DNA from 3 places in the Leuconostoc carnosum genome. Region 2 is predicted to be linked to each of the others. Evidence: predicted binding sites of a transcription regulator. Region 2 holds the regulator's gene; each other region holds the start of a gene.
The links. The regulator HrcA, encoded in region 2, represses chaperone genes, less so after heat shock. The targets are predictions, from matches to a motif close to TTAGCACTCNNNNNNNNNGAGTGCTAA.

Region 1 (8,017 bases), 190 kb from region 2:
TAGGAAAGGCAACATGATGAAAGAATCGATTAAAAATCTGGCAGCATATGAAGCAGAAATACCAGCAGAAGTTGTAAAAGCCAAATATGGGTTACAACACTTAGCACGCTTATCAGCAAATGAGTCAGTGTATGGACCATCTCCAAAAGTAGCACAAGCCATCAAAGCGACCTCTGATGATATTTTAGGTTATTACCCTGATGGACAAGCTACTTTATTGCGGCAAGCAGTCGCCGAATTAGATGATGTTGATCCAGAAAATTTGGTTTTCGGTGTTGGTGCGGATGAGCTGATTCAATTATTAACGCGGACAATCCTGACACCCGGCACAAACATGATTGTGCCAGATCCGACTTTTGGAGAATATGCCTTACATGCACAAATTGAGCAAGCAGAGACTAAAAAAGTACCTGTTAATGTTAAATCAGGGCATGTTGATTTTAAGGCTATGCTCGCAGCGGTTGATGATAAAACAGCGATGGTTTGGCTCGCTAACCCAAATAACCCCACGGGTGTATTTGAACCAGTAGCAGATATCCTTGCCTTTCTAGATAAACTGCCAAAGTCCGTTGTATTAGTTGTGGATGAAGCTTATTATAACTTTGCAGACGAATCAGATGCAACAGTGGCTCAATATGTTAAAGATTATGCTAACTTAGTTGTTTTACGTACTTTATCAAAAGCCTATGGTTTGGCGAACTTACGCGTTGGTTATGGTATCATGACAGATCCATTGTATCCTGTCATGCAGGCAGTTAGACTGCCTTATAACCTCAACACTTATCAAATAATTGGTGGTACTGCTGCTGTTAAAGACCAAGCATACTTATCTGAAGTTGTTGCCAAGGTGCAGTCAGAGAGAATTAAGTTTCAAAAGTTTTTGCATCATAATGATGTGACGTTTTATGACTCACAAACTAACTTTATTTGGATTAAAGTTGGTGACACTAAAAAAGTTGGTGCTTATTTGTTGTCAAAAGGCTACCAAGTCAATGACAGGTTAAATAAAGAATGGATTCGCATAGCTTTAGGAACGCCAGAAGACAATGAGGGTATGCGACAGGCGCTACTGGATGTTATTGAATAATAGAATTGTATTAAAGGATAATTAATATCCTTTTTATTTTGTTATAAAAATATAATTGATAGTATTTTTGCCGTTTTTTTATATCATAATTTTACTGTGTATGTTAAAATAAAAAAGTAAAAGGCGTTTATTTATTTATTGTTCGCATTTTGCTAAAAATAAAATATATAATCTCAGAGGGACACTCACGGATAGGCGCAAACAAGTCATTGTTGATTAATCATCTCAGGACTTTCTCCGACAAACCTATCCCGTCTGAAAGCAGCTGGGGATGTACTAGGAGAAAGATATGTCTGGTGTAATTGTTGTTGGCTCACAATGGGGCGACGAAGGTAAGGGAAAGATAGTTGATTTTTTTGCGGAAAATGCTGATGCAGTTGTCCGCTATCAAGGTGGTAATAATGCTGGGCACACAATCTGGCATGGTGATACAAAGTTTGAATTATCAGCTTTGCCATCTGGTATTTTAACGCAAGGTCAGTTGGCTATTATTGGTAACGGTGTTGTTGTTAACCCTGAAGCACTACTAGCCGAAATCACTGAGGTTGAATCCAAGGGGATTTCAATTGATAATTTGCGTATATCCAACCGTGCACACGTGATCTTGCCGTACCACATTGCCCTTGATAAAGCAGCAGAATCATCATCAAATAATCGTATTGGGACAACCAAAAAAGGTATTGGACCAGCTTACACGGATAAAATTTCACGTGTTGGCATTCGTATGGCTGATTTGATTGATCCAGAAGTATTTGCTAAATTACTAAAAGAATATTTACCTTTTAAAAATGCGCAATTAACAAAATTATATGGCGAAGAAGCCTTGAATTATGATGATATATTCAACACCTATGTTGAATATGGGCGTCAACTGGCACCGTATGTTACTGATACATCATATTTGCTTGGTCAATTAATGGGTGATAAGAAACGAGTTGTTTTCGAAGGTGCTCAAGGTATTATGTTGGATGTTGATCATGGAACCTATCCTTACGTTACCAGCTCAAATCCAACTGCTGGTGGTGTCATGAATGGCGCAGGTGTGGGACCTAAACAGATTCAGGATGTTGTTGGTGTCATTAAAGCTTATACATCACGTGTTGGTGAGGGGCCTTTCCCAACAGAATTACATGATGATATTGCGGACCACATTCGCGAAGTTGGTCATGAATACGGTGTTGTGACGAAGCGCCCACGTCGTATTGGCTGGTTAGATGCTGTGGCTTTACGCCATGCTGTACAAGTTTCTGGGTTGACTAAGTTAGCTATTAATTCACTGGATGTTTTGTCTGGTTTGAAAGAATTAAAGATTGCAACATCATATACTTATAAAGGTGAAGAAATACATCATTTTCCAGCATCTGATACATGGTTTGAAGGTTTAGACATTAATTGTGAAACTTTACCTGGTTGGGATGAAGATATTACAGGTGTACAAACTTTTGAAGCATTACCAGTAAATGCTCAAAATTATCTTAAGCGTATTTCAGAATTATTGTCAGTCGACTTACTAAGTTTTGCTGTGGGACCAAAACCCGAAGAAACACATTTATTAAGCGAAGTTTGGGAATGATATTTGTTAATAGGGATTGTTTAAAGTGAGTAGTAATATGAAAATAAAGGCTGCAGACTTACTATTTGTTCGCAATCAACATGATGATTTGGATGAAGCGATTGCTGCAGCAACTGGTGATTACATTCATGTTGGCATTGCGCTAGACAATTATTCTGTTATTCATGCAAGTGGTCGTTATGGTGTTGTGATACAATCTTTAACTGAATTTATAGAAAATTCTGGACATGCTGACATCTATCGTCCAATGACCAACCAAGTTGATCGTGTGATTTCTCAAGTACAAGCATTTGAAGGATTACCGTATAATTTTTCATTTTATCCAGATGGTCCGGGGCTTTATTGTTCTCAATTAGTAGCTCTAGCTTTTAAGGGTGTGATTACATTTAATGAACAACCCATGCAGTTTGGTGATGGGCAACATGATATATCAGATTTTTGGTTAAACTATTATTTCAAATTAGGGCTTGCTGTACCTTTAAATCAACCTGGTACAAATCCTACTGATATGTCACATTCTGATCAATTAGAATATATTGGTCGAATATAAAAAAGCACGTTCTTAGAACGTGCTTTTTTTAAGCTTTAACATAGTCATTTTCAGAAATAACAATGTCGCCGGTTTCGGTATTCACATCTGCAAATAGTGTTGTACTTTCAGGGTGTGCGAGATAGTGGTCAGCCAAAGTATCGGCAATTTTATCTTGTAATACACGACGTAATGGTCGGGCACCAAGAGCGGGATTATAACCAAGTGCAGCTAATTTGATTTTAGCAGCATCACTGACGGTGACGTTTAAATTATTATCGGCCAAATTAGCATTCATATCAGCCAACATTAAATCAACAATTGTTAAGAGATGTTCTTGAGATAGCTGTTGAAATTCAATAATATCGTCGAAACGATTGAGAAATTCAGGTCGGAAATAGTTTTCTAGGCGTTGTAATAATCGACTTTTGGGGTCAGCTTGATTGAAACCTACTGGTGTGTTACCGGTATCTGTTGAACCAGCATTGGATGTCATAATAATTACTGTATCCTTAAAGCTGACAATATGACCTTGAGCATCTGTTAAACGACCATCATCCAAGATCTGTAAAAACATATTCATGACATCTGGATGTGCCTTTTCAATTTCATCAATCAAGACTAATGAATAAGGATGACGGCGAACTTGCTCAGTTAATTGACCGGCTTCTTCATAGCCAATGTAACCAGCTGGGGCACCAATCATTTTAGAAACAGAATGCTTTTCCATGTATTCTGACATGTCAAATCGAATTAAGGCATCTTTGCTACCAAACATTTCTTTAGCAAGTTGTTTAGCTAGCTCAGTTTTACCGACACCGGTTGGGCCGACAAATAAAAACGAACCTATTGGTCGACCTGATTTTGTTAAACCAATGCGATTTCGGCGAATAGCCTTGCTGACTGTTTGAACAGCTGAATCTTGACCAATCACATGTTTTGATAACTGTTTATCGAGATCTTGTAATTGGTTGACTTCATTTTCTTTCAAATCTCCAACTGGAATATCAGTTTTGTCTTCGATGATTTTCAGAATATCTTTTTCAGTGACGGGTTGTGGTTTAAACATTTCAGGATGAGCTTCAACTTGTGCTTTTTGAGACTCAAGTTGGTTTGTTTGATCCCGCCAGTAGCTGGCTTTTTCGAAATCTTCTTTATCGATGGCTTCTTGCTTTAACTGCTCAGCATTATCAATCTTAGTTTGAATAGATTTAGGATCAGCGATTGTCATTGTTAGGTTTTTACGTGAGCCGGCTTCATCAATCAAATCAATCGCCTTATCAGGTAAAAATCTTTCAGGAATGTAGCGATCAGAAAGTTCAACAGCGGATTGAATAGCGTCTTCTGTGAAGACGACGTGATGATAGTTTTCGTATCGCTTTTGGATACCTTTTAAAATCGTAACGGTTTCTTTCTTAGAAGGCTCTTCCACTTGTACAGGTTGAAAACGCCGTGCAATAGCACCGTCTTTTTCAATTTTACGGTACTCGTTGAGTGTTGTAGCACCAATAAGTTGGAATTCGCCTCGAGCCAATGCTGGTTTTAAGATATTACCGGCATCCATACCACCTTCCGCATTCCCGGCACCCATGATTTCATGAACTTCGTCAATGAATAGAATGACAGTATCATTGCTGCTAACTTCTTTCATCAATTGGCGCATACGTGCTTCGAATTGACCACGCATTGAAGTACCTTGCACGAGCGCTGACATATCTAAACGAATGACGTCTTTTGATTGTAACTTTTCTGGGACTTTATTGGCAACAATTGCTTGGGCCAAGCCTTCAACAACGGCTGTTTTACCAACACCAGGTTCTCCGATTAAGACAGGATTATTTTTGGTGCGGCGATTAAGAATTTCAATTGTCCGTGCGACTTCTTTATCACGTCCAATCACTGGATCAAGCTTACCTTCACGCGCCTGTTGTGTTAGGTTAATACCATACTCTTCCAAAAATGTTGGCCGTTTATTATTTTTGTTTTTGTTATTTTTTTGCTGTGGTCCAGTGGTATTTTGACCACCATTTTGTGCGTCTTGCATTTGTTCATTCATTGCGCGCATCATGTCATCAAAATTAATATTGTTAAAGCCAAAGGGGTCTTGTGCTGCCATAATTATCAGTAGTTTTTGTAGTGGTTAAATCATGTTGAAGATCGATATATTAGAGTGATTTAACACTACAAGAACATTTCCTTTCTATATATTATGTATTAATTATAACAGTTCAACATTAAATTGCAATTAAAGTTAGCACTCTGATAGTTTGAGTGCTAACTTTAATTATTGTATACTAGAAGTGAGGTGTATTATGGATTATAAACAACTATTAAATGATTTGCGTGATGGTAAAATTGATGAGATTAACATGACGCCAGAGGCATTTCCGGAATTTCAAAAAGTTTGGCGGGAATTTCCATCACAGAATCGTATTCGTGGTATAGCGGGTAAGCAGGGTCAAGTCAAGTATGTTCGTGTAAATTAATTAGTCAAAAAATGTGTTTCTATGCTACAATACTATCAGTTAAACATAAAATAAAATTGCGCATATTTTACATTCTAAGTATAAAAGGGGCAGCATTGTGGCATTTTCATTTGGACAACGTAACGTCGGTATCGATCTTGGTACGGCCAGTACATATGTATATATAGAGGGACGTGGTATCGTATTGCGTGAACCATCTGTAGTTGCACGTAATACAGAGACAAACGAAGTTGTAGCCGTTGGTTCTGAAGCAAAAGATATGTTGGGTCGCACACCAGCTAGTATTGCTGCAATTCGTCCAATGCGTGACGGTGTGATTGCCGACTATGATACAACAGTAGCAATGATCCGATACTACCTACAAAAAGCACTTGGTGGGCGTATTGGAAAACCATATGTGACAATTGGTGTACCATCAGGTGTCACAGCGGTTGAACGTCGTGCAGTTATTGATGCGGCTCGTGTTGCAGGTGCACGCGATGCGTATGTGATTGAAGAACCTTTTGCTGCAGCTGTTGGTGCAGGGCTACCAGTGATGGATCCAACAGGATCAATGGTTGTTGATATGGGTGGTGGAACGACTGATGTGGCCACTATTTCATTGGGTGGTATTGTGTCTAGTCGATCAATACGTATTGCTGGTGATAAACTAGATGAATCAATTGCTAATTTTGTACGTAATAAGTACAATGTGACAATTGGTGAACCAACTGCTAGTCGATTGAAGGTCGAGATTGGCGCTGCTTCTTTGGAATTAGCTAGAACTTTGCCAAATGCTTCCGTGCGCGGACGTGACCTGTTGACTGGTTTGCCAAAAACAATTGATGTGACTGCCGAAGATGTGGCAACTGCTATTCAGGAACCAGTTCAAGAAATTGTTGCTGCAATAAGAGAAACGTTGGAATCAACACAACCAGAATTAGCTGCTGATGTAATTGATCATGGTATGGTCTTAACAGGTGGTGGTGCATTACTTCGTGATATGGATAAAATTATTCAAGAAGCAACTAAAGTACCTGTTTTGATTGCTAATGAACCATTAGATGCCGTTGCAATTGGTACTGGTGAAGCACTAAAATCAATTGATGTTATGCGTCAAAACTAAATATAAGATGAGCTTAATTGAACACTAGCGTGGCGCTTGCGCTACGCTTTTATTTTTAAAACAAGGGGACAACAAAATGCGTAAAATATTTTCATCACGCACCGTTGTAACAATTATTATTGCCGTCATTGTGATTGTAGGGTTAATTGCGGGATCGAACTGGTGGGCGAAAAGAACGAATACACCACCATTTATACAACGCTTTGGTAATGATTTAGCTGGTGGCGTAAGCCGAGTGATTGCTATGCCGACAAATGCTGTTGGACGAACAGCTAATAGTATCGGGAATTTATTGGATACTTTTTCGGAAAATCGTGATTTGAAATCAAAAATTGATGAGTATGCGCAAAACAAAGTACGTTTGCAAACTATTGAAGAAGAAAATGCGTCACTTAAAAAGCAACTTAAGTTACAAGCAACGTTAACTGATTACAAAACAGTTTCTGCTGTGACGATTAGTCGTTCACCAACAACATGGCAATCACAGCTAGTTATTAATAAAGGATTAAATTCTGGGCTGAAAAAAGGCATGCCAGTGCTAGCTGGAGCAGGAATTATTGGTCGTATTAGTGAAGTAAATACCACGAACGCTAAAGTGGCTTTGATTTCTGATACGAGTGAAGAAGCTAATCGTTTTGCTATTACGATTAAAGGTGACGATGGCGATGTTAATGGTATTGTGACTAATTTTAATAGGGAAAAAAATCAGTTGATCATGGGCCAAGTTACCTCTGATAACAAAATTAAAAAGGGTGATTTGGTAAAAACTTCGGGTCTAGGTGGCATCATTCCAGCAGGCATATTTGTAGGAACAGTTACTAGCGTGACGAAAGATGATTATGGTCTATCTAAGCAAATCAATATTGAACCAGCAGCAGACTTAGGTAATATTACAACAGTTGTTGTTGCGGTATCAGAGATTGGAGCGCAATAGATGGCATTTTGGCAGTTAACACGCTTACGTGTTGTATATCCAATTGTATTATTGTTTTTATTATTTGTTGATGGTAGTTTAATGTCTGGAATGGGTGGTATATTTACTGCGTTTCCATGGCATATACTACCTGTATTAACCCTAGGATGGTTATTTTACGCTGTACAATTTGATGCTGAAACAGATATGCCATTCTGGTTATATGTCATCTTAATTGGCGTGCTGTTTGATATGTATTATACTGGTATTTTTGGGACATATACATTAGCATTTGTTAGTTCAGTGGCTGTCATGATGCAGCTT
Region 2 (8,017 bases):
ATAAACCAAGATTTTTTCATCTTTGTCTAACTTGTCCAAACCATATGCCAAAGCAGCAGCGGTTGGTTCGTTAATAATACGTTCTACTTCCAAACCAGCAATCTTACCGGCATCTTTAGTAGCTTGACGTTGTGCATCGTTAAAGTAAGCTGGTACTGTAATAACAGCCTTTTCAACCTTTTCACCTAAATAATCTTCAGCATAACCTTTAATGTATTGCAAAATCATTGCTGAAATTTCTTGTGGTTGGTAATCTTTACCACCAGCACTAACCTTATATCCTGCTTCACCCATGTGTGACTTGATAGAAATAATTGTATCTGGGTTGGTAATCGCTTGTCGTTTAGCCACATCTCCAACTTGGTTTTCGCCATTTTTAAATGACACAACTGATGGTGTTGTACGACCACCATCTGGGTTTGTGATAATCTTTGGTTCGCCACCCTCAAGGACAGCAACTGCTGAGTTCGTTGTTCCTAAATCAATACCGATAATCTTTGACATGAATATATTCTTCCTTTACTTTTTTAATCGAGTTTAAGCTTTTTAAGGTGTAGTGCGTTGCGCTGAATCACCATGATTATTAATGATATGCTGACGTTGATTTACTTTGCTACCGCAACCATTGCAGGACGGAGAACACGATCTTGCAGGATATAACCCTTTTGCAAGACAGAGGCAATAGCATCTGATTCAACTTCATCTGTTTCAACACTTTGAATGGCTTGATGCTTTGTTGGATCAAATGTTTCCCCAACTTGACCTGTTTCAGAAATACCATTATCTGTTAACGCTTGAACCAAAGTTTTAAGTGTCATTTCAACACCAGTTTTAATTTGCTTAGTAACAGCATCGTCTGCTTCGACTTGTAAAGCACGTTCTAAGTTATCTACGGCTGGCAATACTGCAGTAGCCAACTTCTGTCCCTCATATTTACGCATGCTTTGTAACTCACGCGCATTGCGTTGCTGAATATTTTGTATTTCAGCTTGTGAACGGAGTAGCTTGTCTTCTAATTCTGATATTTTTAATGTCAACTCATTAATTTTTTGTTCTTGCGGATCAACGTCTTCTTTTAATGCATCAACGTCTGATTCATTTTCCTCGATGACCACATCTTCATTAACAACTGCTTCATCTTTTATTTCTTCTTGACTTTTATCTGCCACGTAAGTGACCTCCTAATTTATGTATATTCAATCATTTTCTGACTCAATGCTTCACCAAAAGCATCCATAAGCAATGTATGATGCGCATATGGCATGCGAATTGGTCCGAGCAAAGCAATGATCCCCTCACCTTGATTAGGGACGGTAAATGCTCTTGTCATTAAGCTAAACGGTTTGAGTAATGGTTCCCCAATCTCAGAGCCAATTTTTACTGTAACGCGTCGTCCGTAAGTCGGTGAAACTCTGCGTATGCCGGAAGCCGATGTTAAAAACTCTAACAAACGCTTCAAATCTTTCGTTTCGACATCGTCATCACTAAAGTCCAAAACATTCAACCGACCACCAATATGCACATTATCACCAATTGATCGTGCCAGCACATCACCAAACAGTTGTAAAAAAGCTGCAGGTGTTTCAATCACACGACTCATTTGCGTCGGCAGCTCATCTGATTGCATCATTCGTAAAACTTCCAATACAGGCTGCCCTGTCATCTGATCATTAATGTATTTCACCATACCATCTAAAGATGCCACAGCGAGTTCACGTGGTAACTTGAAAGTCTGACTCGTAACTTTACCATCATTGGTCACCAATACCGCGATCAACTGCTGGTTTTCTAATGGCACTAAACGAAAACCTGATACTTTAACCCCGGAACGCTTTGGCTTTAAAATTAAAGCTGTCGCGCCAGTAAAATCAGATAACGTTCTGGCTGATTCATCAAGTAAATCATCAATTTCATGGAAGTTACCGCGAAACGACTGCATGACCATCACAACATCTTGCTGTGTTGCATGACGTGCCAACATTAAATTATCTAAATAGTATCGATAACCTGATCGTGACGGTACACGTCCAGCTGAAGTATGCAGTTTTTTGATAAGCATCTCAGATTCTAATGCTGCCATCTCGTTACGAATGGTTGCCGAACTAACTTTAATATCTAGTTGTTCTTGTAGACTCTTTGACCCAACTGCATGCGCCGTCTGCGTATACTCATAGATGATGGCATTTAAAATCAACTTTTGCCGTGCTGTTAGCATACCATCACCTCCATTTATATTAGCACTCTTTGCATCTAACTGCTAACAGTTATTATGATACACCTTTTTCAAAATAACGCAACCCTTTTTAGCACTCTTTTTATATGAGTGCTAAATAAAAAAGCACTCAATCATTGTTGCGTGCTTTTAAAATATTGACGTGTCGCTATTTCGTCCTGTTTCAGTTGTTCAATTAAACCATCAATGCCAATAAACTTAACTTCACCACGAAGATAATGATGCCAAGCAATCACTACTTCTTCACCATAAATATCTTGTTTAAAATCTAATATATTAATTTCTACAGTAATTGGATGTTCGTCACCGAAAGTAATATTACGTCCGATACTGGCCATACCCATATACCAAGTATCTGAAATTTTTACCTTTACGGCATAGATACCTATGCCAGGTAACCACTCTAATTCAGGCGTTTTGACATTGATAGTGGGGAAACCTAACTCTCTACCACGCGCTTCCCCATGAACTATCAGACCAGTCGTTGTATAAATACGTCCTAATTGTCGGTTAGCTTTATCAACATCATGTTGTTCTAAGGCACAACGAATCATCGTTGAACCAATTTTTTGATTACTGTCAGTAAACTCCGGCACTTGAACCACATCAAATCTCTGCTGAGCATAGTCAGATAAACGATCCATATTAGATATATCTGGATTACCGCCATATAAATGATCAAATCCAGCAACAACAATGATTGGGTTAAGGCGCATCACAACGTCATCTACAAACGTCTGTGGGGATAATTGTGCTAATTGAGATGTAAATTGCATAACATACATAGTATCGACACCAAGTTCCGTAAGCAAAGCTGCTTTTTGAGATAGCGTCGTTAAATAACGTAAGGGTTCAGTCAAAGTTTTAAAGACAACTACTGGATGTGGGTCATATGTCAGTACGGCTAGAGGCACGCCCAATTGATTAGCTGTAGTCTTTGCGCGTTGAATAACAGCCTGATGTCCACGATGAACACCGTCAAAAAAACCCATTGCAACAACTTGTCGAACCGGCTTTTGAAAATTTTTAATTGGATAATGTAATTTAACGATTTTAGTCATTTTTATTCATTCGTAAATACGTAGCGAGAGCGCCACACATTTTGTTCCCTATCATAAGCATATACTGCCTTAAGTTCACCATGATAAACAAGTTGCAAATAATCATTACTAGGTTCCCATTGGCTAATCTTCTGACCATTTTTAACCGCAAACCATTCGTCATCAGACAATGATTTTATTGGCCATGTGAGTATATCTTGAATGGATATAATATGTTGCAATAGTTCTTCACGTGATAATGTTTTTAACGATTCCAAGGTTATAGCGTCTTCTTGAGTAATACCACTGCCCATTGTGCGCGTTAAACTAGTCATTGTCGCCGGAACGCCTATTTTCTTACCAACATCAACAGCAAGCGTACGAATATATGTCCCTTTTGATACAGTAGCTTCAAAGTTAAATAGCTGGCGTTGATCTACATAGATCACATCAGATGTCCGTTTAAAATTATAAATAATGGCATCACGAATTGGCCGATCAACGCTTTCTCCAGCACGTGCATATTCATATAATCGCTTACCATTTACTTTTACCGCTGAAAACATGGGCGGTGTCTGTTTAATATGTCCTTGCAGCTCTGCAATAGCTTCATCAATCACCCGATTGGAAAATGGTGTTGTGATGGTTGTCTCTTCAACCACCTCGCCGTCCAAATCTTCCGATTCCGTTGCAAAACCCAACGTGATTTCACCAATATAACGCTTTGGACGAGTTTGTAGCTCATCAATTAATTTAGTTGCCTTGCCTAATGCAACCACTAAAACACCATCAACATTTGGATCTAATGTGCCTGCATGTCCAACTCTTCGTTGGCCAATTGCTCGACGTACTTTGGCTACAACATCAAATGATGTCACACCTTTCGGTTTATCAATGACAATGATACCATCAATTATATTACTTGGATTCATTAACAACCTCTTGATTTTGCCAAACATTTTGTCCGGCATATACTGCACCATATCGTACTCGCGGTATCACATTTTCTTCAAAAATAACATAAACTGTTGCATTGCTATTTTTGGCGCTAATTGTACCAATCATATCGCCAGCATGTAATTGTTGTCCGTGACTATACAGCGCTAAACGTGCGTTGTCAGTATCATGCGTCACAACACTCACTACGACTTCAGCGTGATTAACACTTTTAATTGTTAACATATTTTTTTTAGATTCAACAACGATACCTGACACTGGTGACAGAATAGTATAACCATTTGGTAACATCATAAATCCATTTTTACTATGGATTTGGTCATTTTCATCATCAATTTTTTGTAACTGACCGGTAACAGGTGCTACTATAACCGTTAATTCGGATTGACGTGAAATTTGAACAGCATTAATTTGCCCAGTTGTTCTCAAATTTCCGTATTGACTTTTTCTACTGAATAAATTTTGCCACCAACTCATATATTCCTCTTAATTATCTCTACGTAATTGATCGATGTATGTCGATAAACGATGTATGCCTTCGTCAAGATCCGCATCTGATGCTGCATATGAAATTCTGATATATGCCTTCGCTGCCTCACTAAAACCAGAACCTGGGATAACCGCTACCTTACCTTCTTGTGCTAATTTTAACGCAAAGGAATCGCCATCCTCACCTAAATCTGCTGGTAATTTAGCAAAAAGGTAAAATGCACCTTGCGGCGTAACCACATCAAATCCTAACGCTTGCAATTTTGGCACAACGCGGTCTCGACGTGCTTTATAAACTTCACGCATAGTTAGCGGTGTGTCCGTCACATCTCGTAACGCAACTAATGCTGCATCTTGAATAAATGTCGGAATTGCAAAAGTTAGCGTACCGTGAACTTTTTGCATTTCCGCAATGACATTAGCTGATCCTAAAATGAAGCCAACACGATACCCTGTCATAGCATGTGATTTAGATAAGCCGTTAATATAAACAGTTTGCTCAGGAATAATTTCAGCAAATGAAACGTGTTCTTGATCATAGGTCAAAACTGAATAGATTTCATCAGATATTACCCAAATATTATGTTTGACAAATACTTCAGCTAAAGCATGAATCTCATCTCTTGAATAAGTGACACCAGTTGGATTGGTTGGATAATTCATCAAGATTGCGCGAACTGGCACAGTAGCTTGTGCAACAGCCTGATCGACCATTTCTGGTGTCAATTTAAAATGACTTTTAGTTGTATCAATCGTAATTTTAGTGCCATGAGCCAAGCGTAAGGATGAAAAATATGGACCATAGGTTGGTTCAGGTACTAGTAAACCGTCATCCACCCCAAGTAACGTATTTAAAACAACATTAATAGCTTCACTTACACCAAGTGTTACAATCACATTATTCTCATCTTGATAATTTAAATGATACGTTTGATTAAAGTATTTCACAGCTTCTAAACGTAAGGCTAATTCACCTTGACTCTCGGCATAATGTGAACGATTGTTAGTGATTGCATCTGTGGCTGCTTGCTTAATACGGTCATCAACATCAAATCCCGGTTCACCCAATGTCAATTTTAAAACACCAGGAATATCACGGACAGTTTGTTGAAAATTTAGTAGTTTATCTGGTGCCATATTAGTAATTATTGGGTTTAAAGGTTGATTTGAGCTAGTCATATTTGAAATCCTTACTTTTACTTAAGTTTAATGTATTTCCATTTTAACACAAAAAAGCGCTACACTTTGATTGTAGCGTTAATTCATTCACAATTTATTAATTTTCAGAATGCAACTTGCGAATTAAGTCTTCAATATGGTTACCATATTGAACTGACTGATCACGAACAAATTTCAACTCTGGTGTCTTATATACTGTTAATCGTGCCCCTAATTCTTTACGAATAAGGCCATTTGCAGCTTCCAATCCAGCTTGAGCTTTTTTACCATCACTAGCTAAATCCGATAAGATTGAATAATAAACTGTAGCAATCTGCAAATCGCCAGATAATTCAACACTTGTAACGGTGACATCTTGCACGCGCGGATCATTAATCCGCTTTAGCAATAAATCAGTCACATCACGTTGAACTTCTTGTGCTAGACGACCTGCACGTTGTGGGTTAGCCATGGTGTGCCTCTTTCTTTATACAAAAGTTATCTGTTATAGTGTCTAAACAAACTAGGTAACTATTACTTGCATATTTTTACCACATACAAGATTAATTACTTCACTTTTACTTCTTCCATCACATAAGCTTCTACAGTATCATCGACTTGAATATCGTTGTACTTTGAAACTGTGAATCCAAATTCAAATCCCATCTTAACTTCATTGACAGAATCTTTTCCACGTTGCAGCGAAGCGACTTCGCCATCATAAACGACAACACTATCACGGATGATACGTACTTTGGCTTCTTTAGTGATTTTACCTTCTTCAACCATTGCACCGGCGATAATACCAACCTTCGAGAACTTAAAGAGTTCTTTAACGACAACAGTTCCAATAATCTTTTCTTCGTAAACTGGTTCCAACTGTCCCTTCATAGCCGCTTCAACATCGTCAATAGCGTTATAAATAACATTGTAGAATCGCATATCGACTTTCTCAGAATCAGCTTGAGACTTTGCCAAAGATGTTGGACGAACATTAAATCCAATAATAATAGCACCAGATGCTTCAGCTAACGTTACATCTGATTCGTTAATTGCACCCACAGCTGTGTGGATAATATCTACACGTACACCATCGACTTCAATTTTCTTTAATGAACCAGAAAGTGCTTCTACAGAGCCTTGCACATCAGCCTTAACAATTACTGGCACTGTCTTCATAGCCTTTTCAGACATGGTGCTGAATAATGTGTCCAATGTAACAACTGAACCAGAATTACGAACCGCTTCTTGAGCTCGCTTGGCACGTTCTTCACCTGCAGCACGCGCTGTCTTTTCATCCGGCATGATAATAAATCGATCACCAGCTTGTGGTACATCATTTAATCCAGTAATTTGTACAGGTGTTGCTGGCAAAGCCTCGGCAAGTTCGGTACCGCGCTCATTAGTCATTGTACGCACACGGCCATAGGTATTACCAACAACAATTGGGTCACCTACATGCATCGTTCCTTGTTGAACCAATACTGTTGCAACGGGACCACGTCCTTTGTCCAAACGTGCTTCAACAACTGAGCCACGTGCTGGCATATCAGGATTAGCCTTTAATTCAAGAACTTCAGCTTGCAACAAAATCATTTCAAGTAATTCATCAACATTTTGGCCAAACTTAGCTGAAATCTTAACAAAAATTGTATCACCACCATATTGTTCAGGTACCAAATCATATGCCATCAATTGGTTCATGACCTCGTCAGGATTTGCACCTGGCTTATCAATTTTGTTAACAGCTACAATAATTGGTGTATGTGCTGCCTTAGCATGATTAATTGCTTCAATAGTCTGTGGCATAACACCATCATCAGCAGCAACCACTAAAATAGTTAAGTCAGTAACATTAGCACCACGCGCACGCATTTCTGTAAAGGCAGCGTGCCCTGGTGTATCCAAAAATGTGATTGTCTTACCATTTAGTTGTGTTTGATAAGCACCAATATGTTGTGTAATACCACCAGCTTCACCTTCTGTAACGTGTGAGTTACGCAAGTAATCCAGCAAAGTTGTCTTACCGTGATCAACGTGACCCATAATTGTTACAACAGGTGGACGTGATACTAACTTACCTTCATCGATGTTTTCATCAATGAAGAATCGATCAATATCAGCCACATCTTCTTCTTCT
Region 3 (8,017 bases), 130 kb from region 2:
TTGCCATAATTATTATGGTGGTTACTTTTTTTACTGTTGTTAGAGTAGTTTCATCAATCAATTTTATTTTATCCAGTATTAGATAGGTGACATATTATTAATACTACTGCTTAATATTTTACTGTCGGTAATTAATATCGGTCTGAATAATTTCCTATCTGGTTTAGATGGTGCCATTCAGTATAGTTAGGTGCTATACTTGGCGTATGTTATTCATTGATATGGGTGGTTCAATAACCAAAGAGAGCTATGTATTAGGGACAGGCACTTTGGTTGAAATAGATTCACTTGGTGGAACAGTGATAAAAGGTGCGATTATGTCTGATACAGTATATTTAGCACATGCTCTTCTAAGTTTTATAACTGCACCAGTTCTGTCAGGTGTTGTTAGGTTGGCTTGACATTAAACTGTTAGTATCATATGGAGCTATTTTCATTATTGAAATGACAAATTCGCCATTGTTTTAAATATTCTTTATAATAATTTTAGGGTAATTGTTTTATGGTTTCTTTAAAAAAATCAAAAAACCTAATCAGTCCATGTGCTGATTAGGTTTTTTTGATGTCTTATTTTGCTTTTTTGAATAAATGTCTAAAGCAATGGACATATTAAAGTGTAAGCGGTAACAATAGTGACGTATACTATATTTATAGAGATGGAGGTGAAAAAATGAGCATGTTAGAAAATCGTGTGTTAATGTTTTTGGGAAAACAAGTTGATTTTGTAACTGCACAAGAAATTTCAGAAACATTAGGATCTTCAACAAAAACAGTTTATCGATTGATTAGTAAATTAAATACAACCGAGAAAGTAATTCAATCTCAACGGGGACGAGGCTATCGCTTAGTTAAAAAAGTAGCCCTTCTAACAGAAGAGCAACAAGAGGCACAAAAATCAATAAATCTAGCAATTACAATTTTGACACAATTCCCAAAAGCCGTGAATCGTTGGGAATTAACTGATCAATTTTATGTATCTGATTCTACATTATCACGGTATTTATCATTTTGAAATACTAAATTACTGCAGTTTAGAATACAATTACAGCGATCGGATGGACAGGTGCGAGCTGTTGGTACAGAGGTACAATTACGAAAAGCGCTGAATTATTTTTTATTAGAAGAAACAAGAACAGGAAAAGTTTTAGATAATATTAGTGATATTTTTCCAAATGTATCTGATAATGATCGTCAATTTATAAGCGCGCAAATGGTACTTATTGAAACTGAATTATCTGTTCAAATTTTAGATCCGTACACGATTAATATTTTCTCACATCTGTATATTTTAATTCAGAGTGTACGTCAAAAACGGTATGAGGAACAATTAAATTTAACCAGTTTAACGCAATATGATGAAAAACTAACGGTTGTTGCAAGAAAAATCATTGATAATTTAGGTCACTATCTTAATGATTCCATTCACTCACAAGAAGTTGAAAATTTATTAGTCTACCTTGTAGGATTACGATACAACAAAAATTTAGATGATAGCAAAGATGACGAAGCGCATCGATTAGTGAGTTTCATCATTCAAAATATATCGCTTGGGAAACACGTCAATCGTAACAATTTAATAAAAGGATTATTAGGACACGTGAGACCTATGATTCATCGCATTACGGCGAATATATCAATCATTAATCCTCTGCTAAACGATATTAAATTTAATTATGAAGATGCTTTTAATAATATAAAAGGAATAACACAAAAATCGTCCTATATTATTTCAGATGATGAAGTGGGATTTCTAACACTGTACGTTGTCCGTGCTATAGAAGATGCTACAAACTATAAACGTGTACTAATTATGTGTTCAACAGGAGTTGGAACAGCACAACTATTGCAGACAAAGGTTAGACATTCATTTCCTGATTTTGATATTGTAGATGTTATATCATCGAAAACATACCAAAAGGATTTAAAAAAATATCAAGATATTGATTTAGTGATTTCTACTGTTCAGGTACCTTATCAGACGGTGTCACCAATTATTCAAGTTAGTGCTTTGTTTAATGAAGGTGATAAAAGACGCGTGAAGGATTTAGCTTATGGATAGATATATTTTTGAAACAATGAGTGAGCAAAAATCTATATCACAGTTAGTGGCAAAACATTTTAATTTAGTGCAACATGTGGTTGAACAGGCAATAATTCAACGTAATCAATTAGGGAGTGTGCAAATTGCTCCTGATATTGATTTACCACATGTGGTCTTGCCGAATCTATCTTACCAGGGCATTTTGTTATTACGAAGCTGGGATAAATTACATTTAATAATGATTATCGATAACCAATATCCATCGAAAAATATTATAACTGTACTTAATTTTTTTCTTAGCGATACTGGTTTAAAAAAATTGAGAACAATAATAACCCAACAAGATTTAACTTATATAATAAAAGAGGTATTAAAACATGCTTGATGATAAAGTAATAGTACTAGATTCTGAAGCTCAGAATAGAACAGAAGCACTTAAACTGTTAGCAAAAAAATTTGTTGATCATAAGATTGTCCAGACGTCTTTTATAGAAGCAGTGTTAAAACGAGAAGAAAGTTTTCCAACTGGATTGGCAACTGAAATTATTGGTGTCGCAATACCGCATACTGATGTGCAACATGTTATACGTTCACAAATTGGTGTCATGAGATTAAAGTCACCTGTGAATTTTTTCCAAATGGGTGACGGGAAAGACGTACCAGTTAAGATTATATTTATGCTAGCGTTAACGAAACCACATGAGCAGTTAGAGATGTTACAAAAACTAATTGGCCTTATTCAAAATAAAAAACTTTTAATTAAAATTTTGAATACTAACAGTATTGAGAATGTTATTTCAATTTTGGAAACAGCAGGTATTGAGTAAGAAAGGACATTATAATGGGGATTATTAGATGGTTATTGAACGCAGGTCCAACCGTATTTTTACCAATGTTATTATTCGTATTTGGATTATTTTTACGAATTAAAGTAGGGAAAGCATTTAAAGCAGCTTTAATGGTTGGTATTGGTTTTACGGGTTTAAATCTAGTTATTGAATTATTGACTGATAATTTAGGTCCGGCAGCTCAGTCGATGGTCCGGAATTTTGGGCTAACACTTGGCTCGATTGATGTTGGATGGCCAGCAGCATCGGCGATTTCATACGGCACAACATTAGGAAGTTTGGCCATTCCAATTGGTGTTGCTTTAAATGTTATTTTGTTAGTTATAGGGCTAACTAAAACCTTAAACGTCGATCTATGGAATTACTGGCATATTGCATTTACTGGGTCGTTAGTGTATGCAGCGACAAATAACTTTGCTTTGGGCTTGGCAACAATGATAGTTCATGCGATGTGGATTTATTTCTTAGCTGATTTGGCAGCACCTACGATTCAAAAACACTATGGGTTAGAAGGTATTTCTTTTCCTCAAGGTGCTTCTGCACCTGGATTTGTGATCGCATTACCTATTAATTGGGTTTTGGATCGAATTCCAGGTATTAAAAATATTCATTGGACACCAGAAACCATACAAAAACGATTAGGTGTTTTTGGCGATTCAGCAGTTATGGGCCTTATTATTGGGTTGATTATCGGATCATTAGCACAGTATGATATTACTAAGATTTTGAATTTAGGTATTACCACATCTGCTGTTTTAATTTTAATGCCGCGTATGGTAGCTTTATTGATGGAAGGACTATCACCAATTTCTGAAGCAGCCAATCAGTTAGTACAGAAAAAATTTCCTGGACGTGACTTGTACATCGGTATGGATTCTGCCTTGGCTGTTGGACAGGAAGCAGTGTTATCTGCTTCATTAATTTTAGTACCATTATCGCTATTGATTGCTGTTATTTTGCCAGGGAACACAGTGTTACCCTTTGGAGATTTAGCAACAATACCATTTATGATTGCAGTTATGGCTGCAGTATTCGGTGGAAATGTTTTTAGAATTGTGATTGGTGGCATAATAGATATTGCTATCTCATTATGGATTGCGTCTTGGATTGCACCATTGCTAACAATTGCTGCTAAATCAGCTCATTTCTCAATGAACGGCGCGTCTTCCATCTCAGTGTTGTCAGATGGAGGTGCTTGGACAACACTGCTAATTGTTGGGTTAGGTAAATTATTAAGCTGGGGTGGTATCACGGTTGCTGGCATGATTGTTCTTGCTTTGATGATTTGGTTGAATAAATTTCATACGAAACGTATATAAAAAGGAGTAATAAAATGATAAAGTCACTGATGGTAGTGTGTGGTACAGGAATTGCAACATCAACAATTGCTACAGGGAAAATTAAAGAGTTTCTAACCTCAGAAGGTAAAGTTAACGAAGTTAAATTTTTACAATCAAAAATTTCTGATGAGGTTAGCGCTATTCGAAACGGCGATTATGATATCGTAGTTTCAACGACAATGGTGCCACATGAAATTCAAGATAAGGTTATTAATGGTGTTGCTTTATTAACAGGTGTGGGCACACAGAAAGTTTTTGATCAAATTAAAGCAGCACTTTAATTTTTGGTCTACGCTTTCTTCAAAAAGTATCAGATTATAAAACCTAATTGGGAAACATGCCAATTAGGTTTTTTGATTATCTACATAATGATGACTGTTTACTATCTTTGTTATCATTGTTACTTTATAATTGATAATGATAGATATGCTATTTTACGCACTGTTAAGGAGAATTTTATGTTATTAGATTTTATCAACGTGACATTAGTGTTTAGTATTGGTATGTTACTGGCTAATGTTATCGCTGTTGCATTAAATAGGCGCTGGTTATGGTTTATTACTACGACTATTATTGAGTTCGTTGTTATTTATTTGGCACTTTATATTCAATTACCCCCTAAAAACTTAACGACATTATTAAATGTTAATATTTTCTTGGCAGTTGCTGCGGCAATTGTTAACTTTTTAGGTAATGCTGGGTTGTCAGCGATTGACAAGATACGCGAATTTAGTGGAAATAATAAACATGCTAATACGGTCAATATATCACCGAAACAAACAAGCTTTTTGAAGCGCTATGTATGGGTATTATTAATTCCAATCGTACTTTGGATTATTGTTGGTGGGACGTCGTTCGTCACACGCATTACCAGTATTAATAATGTATACGATTCCATTCCAACACAAAAGAAGCGGTCAGCAGAATTACTGACATCAGCTAAAGAAATGCCGATTGCTTTAGCGCCAGAAACCGCTAAACGTAAGATGCAACAAAAGTTCAGTGTCATTCCTAATTCTAATATGTATGAACTGGATGGTATCACGGCTCAAACAATCAATGGGCAGTACGTTTACGTTGCAACGGTTGAATTTAATGGATTCTTCAAGTGGCTTAAAAATAGATCTGTGCCAGGATATTTCATGATTAGCGCCACAGATGTCAATGCACAACCAAAATTTGTTAAAGAACCTTTGAAATATAGCCCATCGGCTTATCTTAATGATGATGCCGCACGTAAGATATATGCAGCCGCACCTACATATGCTAGTACGGGTCGTATGAATTTAGAAATCGATGATAATGGGACACCATACTATGTTCAAACTTTGTACCGCGAGTACGGTGTTTCTGGTCGCATGAAGTTCAATGAATTTAAAACAGCGGTGCTGAATGCCCAAACGGGTGATGTTAATGTTTATGATGCGCAAAAAGCGCCAAAGTTTATTGATGCACCAATTACAAGTGCTGCTGCTAATCAAATGAATGAGTTCTATGGTCGTTATCAAAAGGGTTGGTGGAACCAGACAGCCTTTGGTGCCAAGCGTGATGTGAAGGTACCAACAGATAATGGTGTCTATGCTGCGGGTCAAATTACGCCTTTGATCGATTCAAAGGGGAATTTAGTCTATTTCACTGATTTTACATCGGGGAATAATGATCAGGACTCTGCTTTAGGTTATTCATTGGTGGATGCTAAAACAGGACAATTGACGTATTATCGGGATACACGCTCAGGCTTAATGGATTCTGATGGTGCAATTAGTATTGCGGACAAAATCTATCCAGAAAAGAAATGGCAAGCAAAAATGCCGATCTTGTATAACATTGATGGCACACCAACTTGGGTCATATCTTTGCTAGATAGTAAAGGTATCTTTAAGAAGTATGTCTATATCAATGCAATTGATAATGATATTGTTATTGATGGTGATAATGCACAGGAAGCACTAGATGATTATCGTAATGATTTGGCTGAATCAAAGTCCAATAATCGATCAACTGATACTAAACTGGCAAAATCAATTTCGGGTAAGGTATCACGTGTAGCTTTGGTCAATGATGGTAAAACAACCATTGTGAACTTCATGTTAGAGAATCAAGCAACGGTATTCCGTATAGACGCTGATAGCGCGCCAACAACTGTCTTTTTGAAGGTAGGCGACAACGTTAGATTTAAAGCTAATATGTTGGATAAAGCTAAAGTAGCAACGATTGAAGATATCGATATTGATAGCTTGAAAAAATAATATTTTAAACGACGACTGATGATGTGGTCGTTTTTTTATTGTTATTAATTACTTATGATAAACTAAAGGTATGATTATTTATGAGACAATAACTTTTTTAGGTGGACAATTGACGTTGTTTAAACAAGATGATGCCTTGGTTTTTGTGAGCTTAGCAGACGATGGTGATGGTGTTGCTGATTTTAAAAGTTTTTATCCAACAGTTGATGTGATAGCAGATAACGTGCCAGAAGTAGCATTGTTTAAGCACTACGCAGCAGGTGAAGCCATCGACTGGCGACAATTAAAAATTAATTATCTCTCAGGCACCAAATTTCAGCGAGAGGTATGGCAAGCAATGCATAATATGATACCTCACGAATATTTGACTTACGCAGAATTAGCGCAACGTGCTAACCATCCAACGGCAATTCGTGCGGTTGCTAGTGCTATTGGGAAGAATCCGCTGACAATTATCAATGCTTGCCATCGTATTTTACCCAAAAGTGGGGGTATTGGCCAATATCGCTATGGTTCGCACATAAAAGCAGAATTATTGGCGTTAGATAGGGTTAAAATCTGATATAATAACACTATGACAAATACAGATAATTTATTTAAAGTTGGCACAATTGTCAACACACACGGTATCCGTGGCGAAGTTAAAATCATGGCAATTACAGATTTTCCGGAAAATCGCTTTAAAAAAGGTGTTGAATTACAAATTGAGACAAAACAAGGCTTAGTTCCCATGACGGTGCAATCTTCAAGATTACATAAGAATATGTGGCTAGTTTTGTTTGAAGGCATCATGAATATCAACGAAATTGAAAAATATAAAACTGATGATATCTATGTTGCTAGTGATGAGCGACAAGAACTTGAAGATGATGAATACTATTATGATGAGATCATTGATAGCCGGGTAGTTAACTTGACTGGTAATGTCATTGGTATTGTCTCTGAAATTATGACCACAGGTGCTAATGATGTTTGGGTTGTGAAGCGTGAGGGACAGCCTGATGCTTTGATTCCAATGATTGATGATGTTGTCAAATCAGTTGATGTCGACAATAAGTTAATCACGATTGACGCACTGGAAGGGCTTTTGGACTAATGCGAATTGATGTTTTAAGTTTATTCCCTGATATGTTTACACCATTAAAACAATCCATTTTGGGTAAAGCTATTGATAAAGGCGCTTTAGATTTTCACGTGACTGATTTTCGTGATTATACTGAAAACAAGCACAATAATGTGGATGATTATCCCTTTGGTGGGGGTGCGGGGATGCTACTCATGGCGCAACCAATTTTCGATGCGATGGCAGCTGTTGAAAAAGAAGCTGGTGATAAGGGACATGTGGTCTTGTTAGATCCTGCAGGTCGTCAGTTTGATCATCATGTTGCAGAAGAGTTAGCGCAAAAAGAACATATTACTTTCATTGCTGGTCATTATGAGGGTTATGATGAGCGGATTCGTGAGTTGGTTGATGATGAAATTTCACTTGGTGATTATGTGCTAACCGGTGGCGAATTGGGAGCAATGGTCATTATTGAT

Region 1: a site for HrcA is predicted at 5,441-5,467, ahead of FGL89_RS08600 (protein YkzS). Genes of this name have one in related genera too.
Region 3: a site for HrcA is predicted at 4,621-4,647, ahead of FGL89_RS02110 (DNA-binding protein). Genes of this name have one in related genera too.

Annotation. Positions count from the first base shown of each region.
Region 1 covers NZ_CP042374.1:508,326-516,342, reverse strand. Annotated here, with positions in the region: gene hisC (histidinol-phosphate transaminase) at 17-1,087, shown strand; gene FGL89_RS02425 (adenylosuccinate synthase) at 1,377-2,660, shown strand; gene FGL89_RS02420 (YiiX/YebB-like N1pC/P60 family cysteine hydrolase) at 2,698-3,210, shown strand; gene FGL89_RS02415 (ATP-dependent Clp protease ATP-binding subunit) at 3,239-5,305, opposite strand; gene FGL89_RS08600 (protein YkzS) at 5,502-5,675, shown strand; gene FGL89_RS02410 (rod shape-determining protein) at 5,773-6,780, shown strand; gene mreC (rod shape-determining protein MreC) at 6,857-7,714, shown strand; gene mreD (rod shape-determining protein MreD) at 7,715-8,017, shown strand, end outside.
Region 2 covers NZ_CP042374.1:320,960-328,976, forward strand. Annotated here, with positions in the region: gene dnaK (molecular chaperone DnaK) at 1-504, opposite strand, end outside; gene grpE (nucleotide exchange factor GrpE) at 606-1,145, opposite strand; gene hrcA (heat-inducible transcriptional repressor HrcA) at 1,187-2,215, opposite strand; gene ribF (riboflavin biosynthesis protein RibF) at 2,347-3,294, opposite strand; gene truB (tRNA pseudouridine(55) synthase TruB) at 3,297-4,205, opposite strand; gene FGL89_RS01545 (PTS sugar transporter subunit IIA) at 4,192-4,707, opposite strand; gene FGL89_RS01550 (aminotransferase class I/II-fold pyridoxal phosphate-dependent enzyme) at 4,717-5,898, opposite strand; gene rbfA (30S ribosome-binding factor RbfA) at 5,996-6,349, opposite strand; gene infB (translation initiation factor IF-2) at 6,445-8,017, opposite strand, start outside.
Region 3 covers NZ_CP042374.1:450,739-458,755, reverse strand. Annotated here, with positions in the region: gene FGL89_RS02140 (hypothetical protein) at 222-401, shown strand; gene FGL89_RS08710 (HTH domain-containing protein) at 671-1,012, shown strand; gene FGL89_RS02135 (BglG family transcription antiterminator) at 1,064-2,059, shown strand; gene FGL89_RS02130 (PTS sugar transporter subunit IIA) at 2,052-2,426, shown strand; gene FGL89_RS02125 (PTS sugar transporter subunit IIA) at 2,419-2,868, shown strand; gene FGL89_RS02120 (PTS galactitol transporter subunit IIC) at 2,883-4,208, shown strand; gene FGL89_RS02115 (PTS sugar transporter subunit IIB) at 4,226-4,510, shown strand; gene FGL89_RS02110 (DNA-binding protein) at 4,688-6,478, shown strand; gene FGL89_RS02105 (methylated-DNA--[protein]-cysteine S-methyltransferase) at 6,549-7,040, shown strand; gene rimM (ribosome maturation factor RimM) at 7,053-7,574, shown strand; gene trmD (tRNA (guanosine(37)-N1)-methyltransferase TrmD) at 7,574-8,017, shown strand, end outside.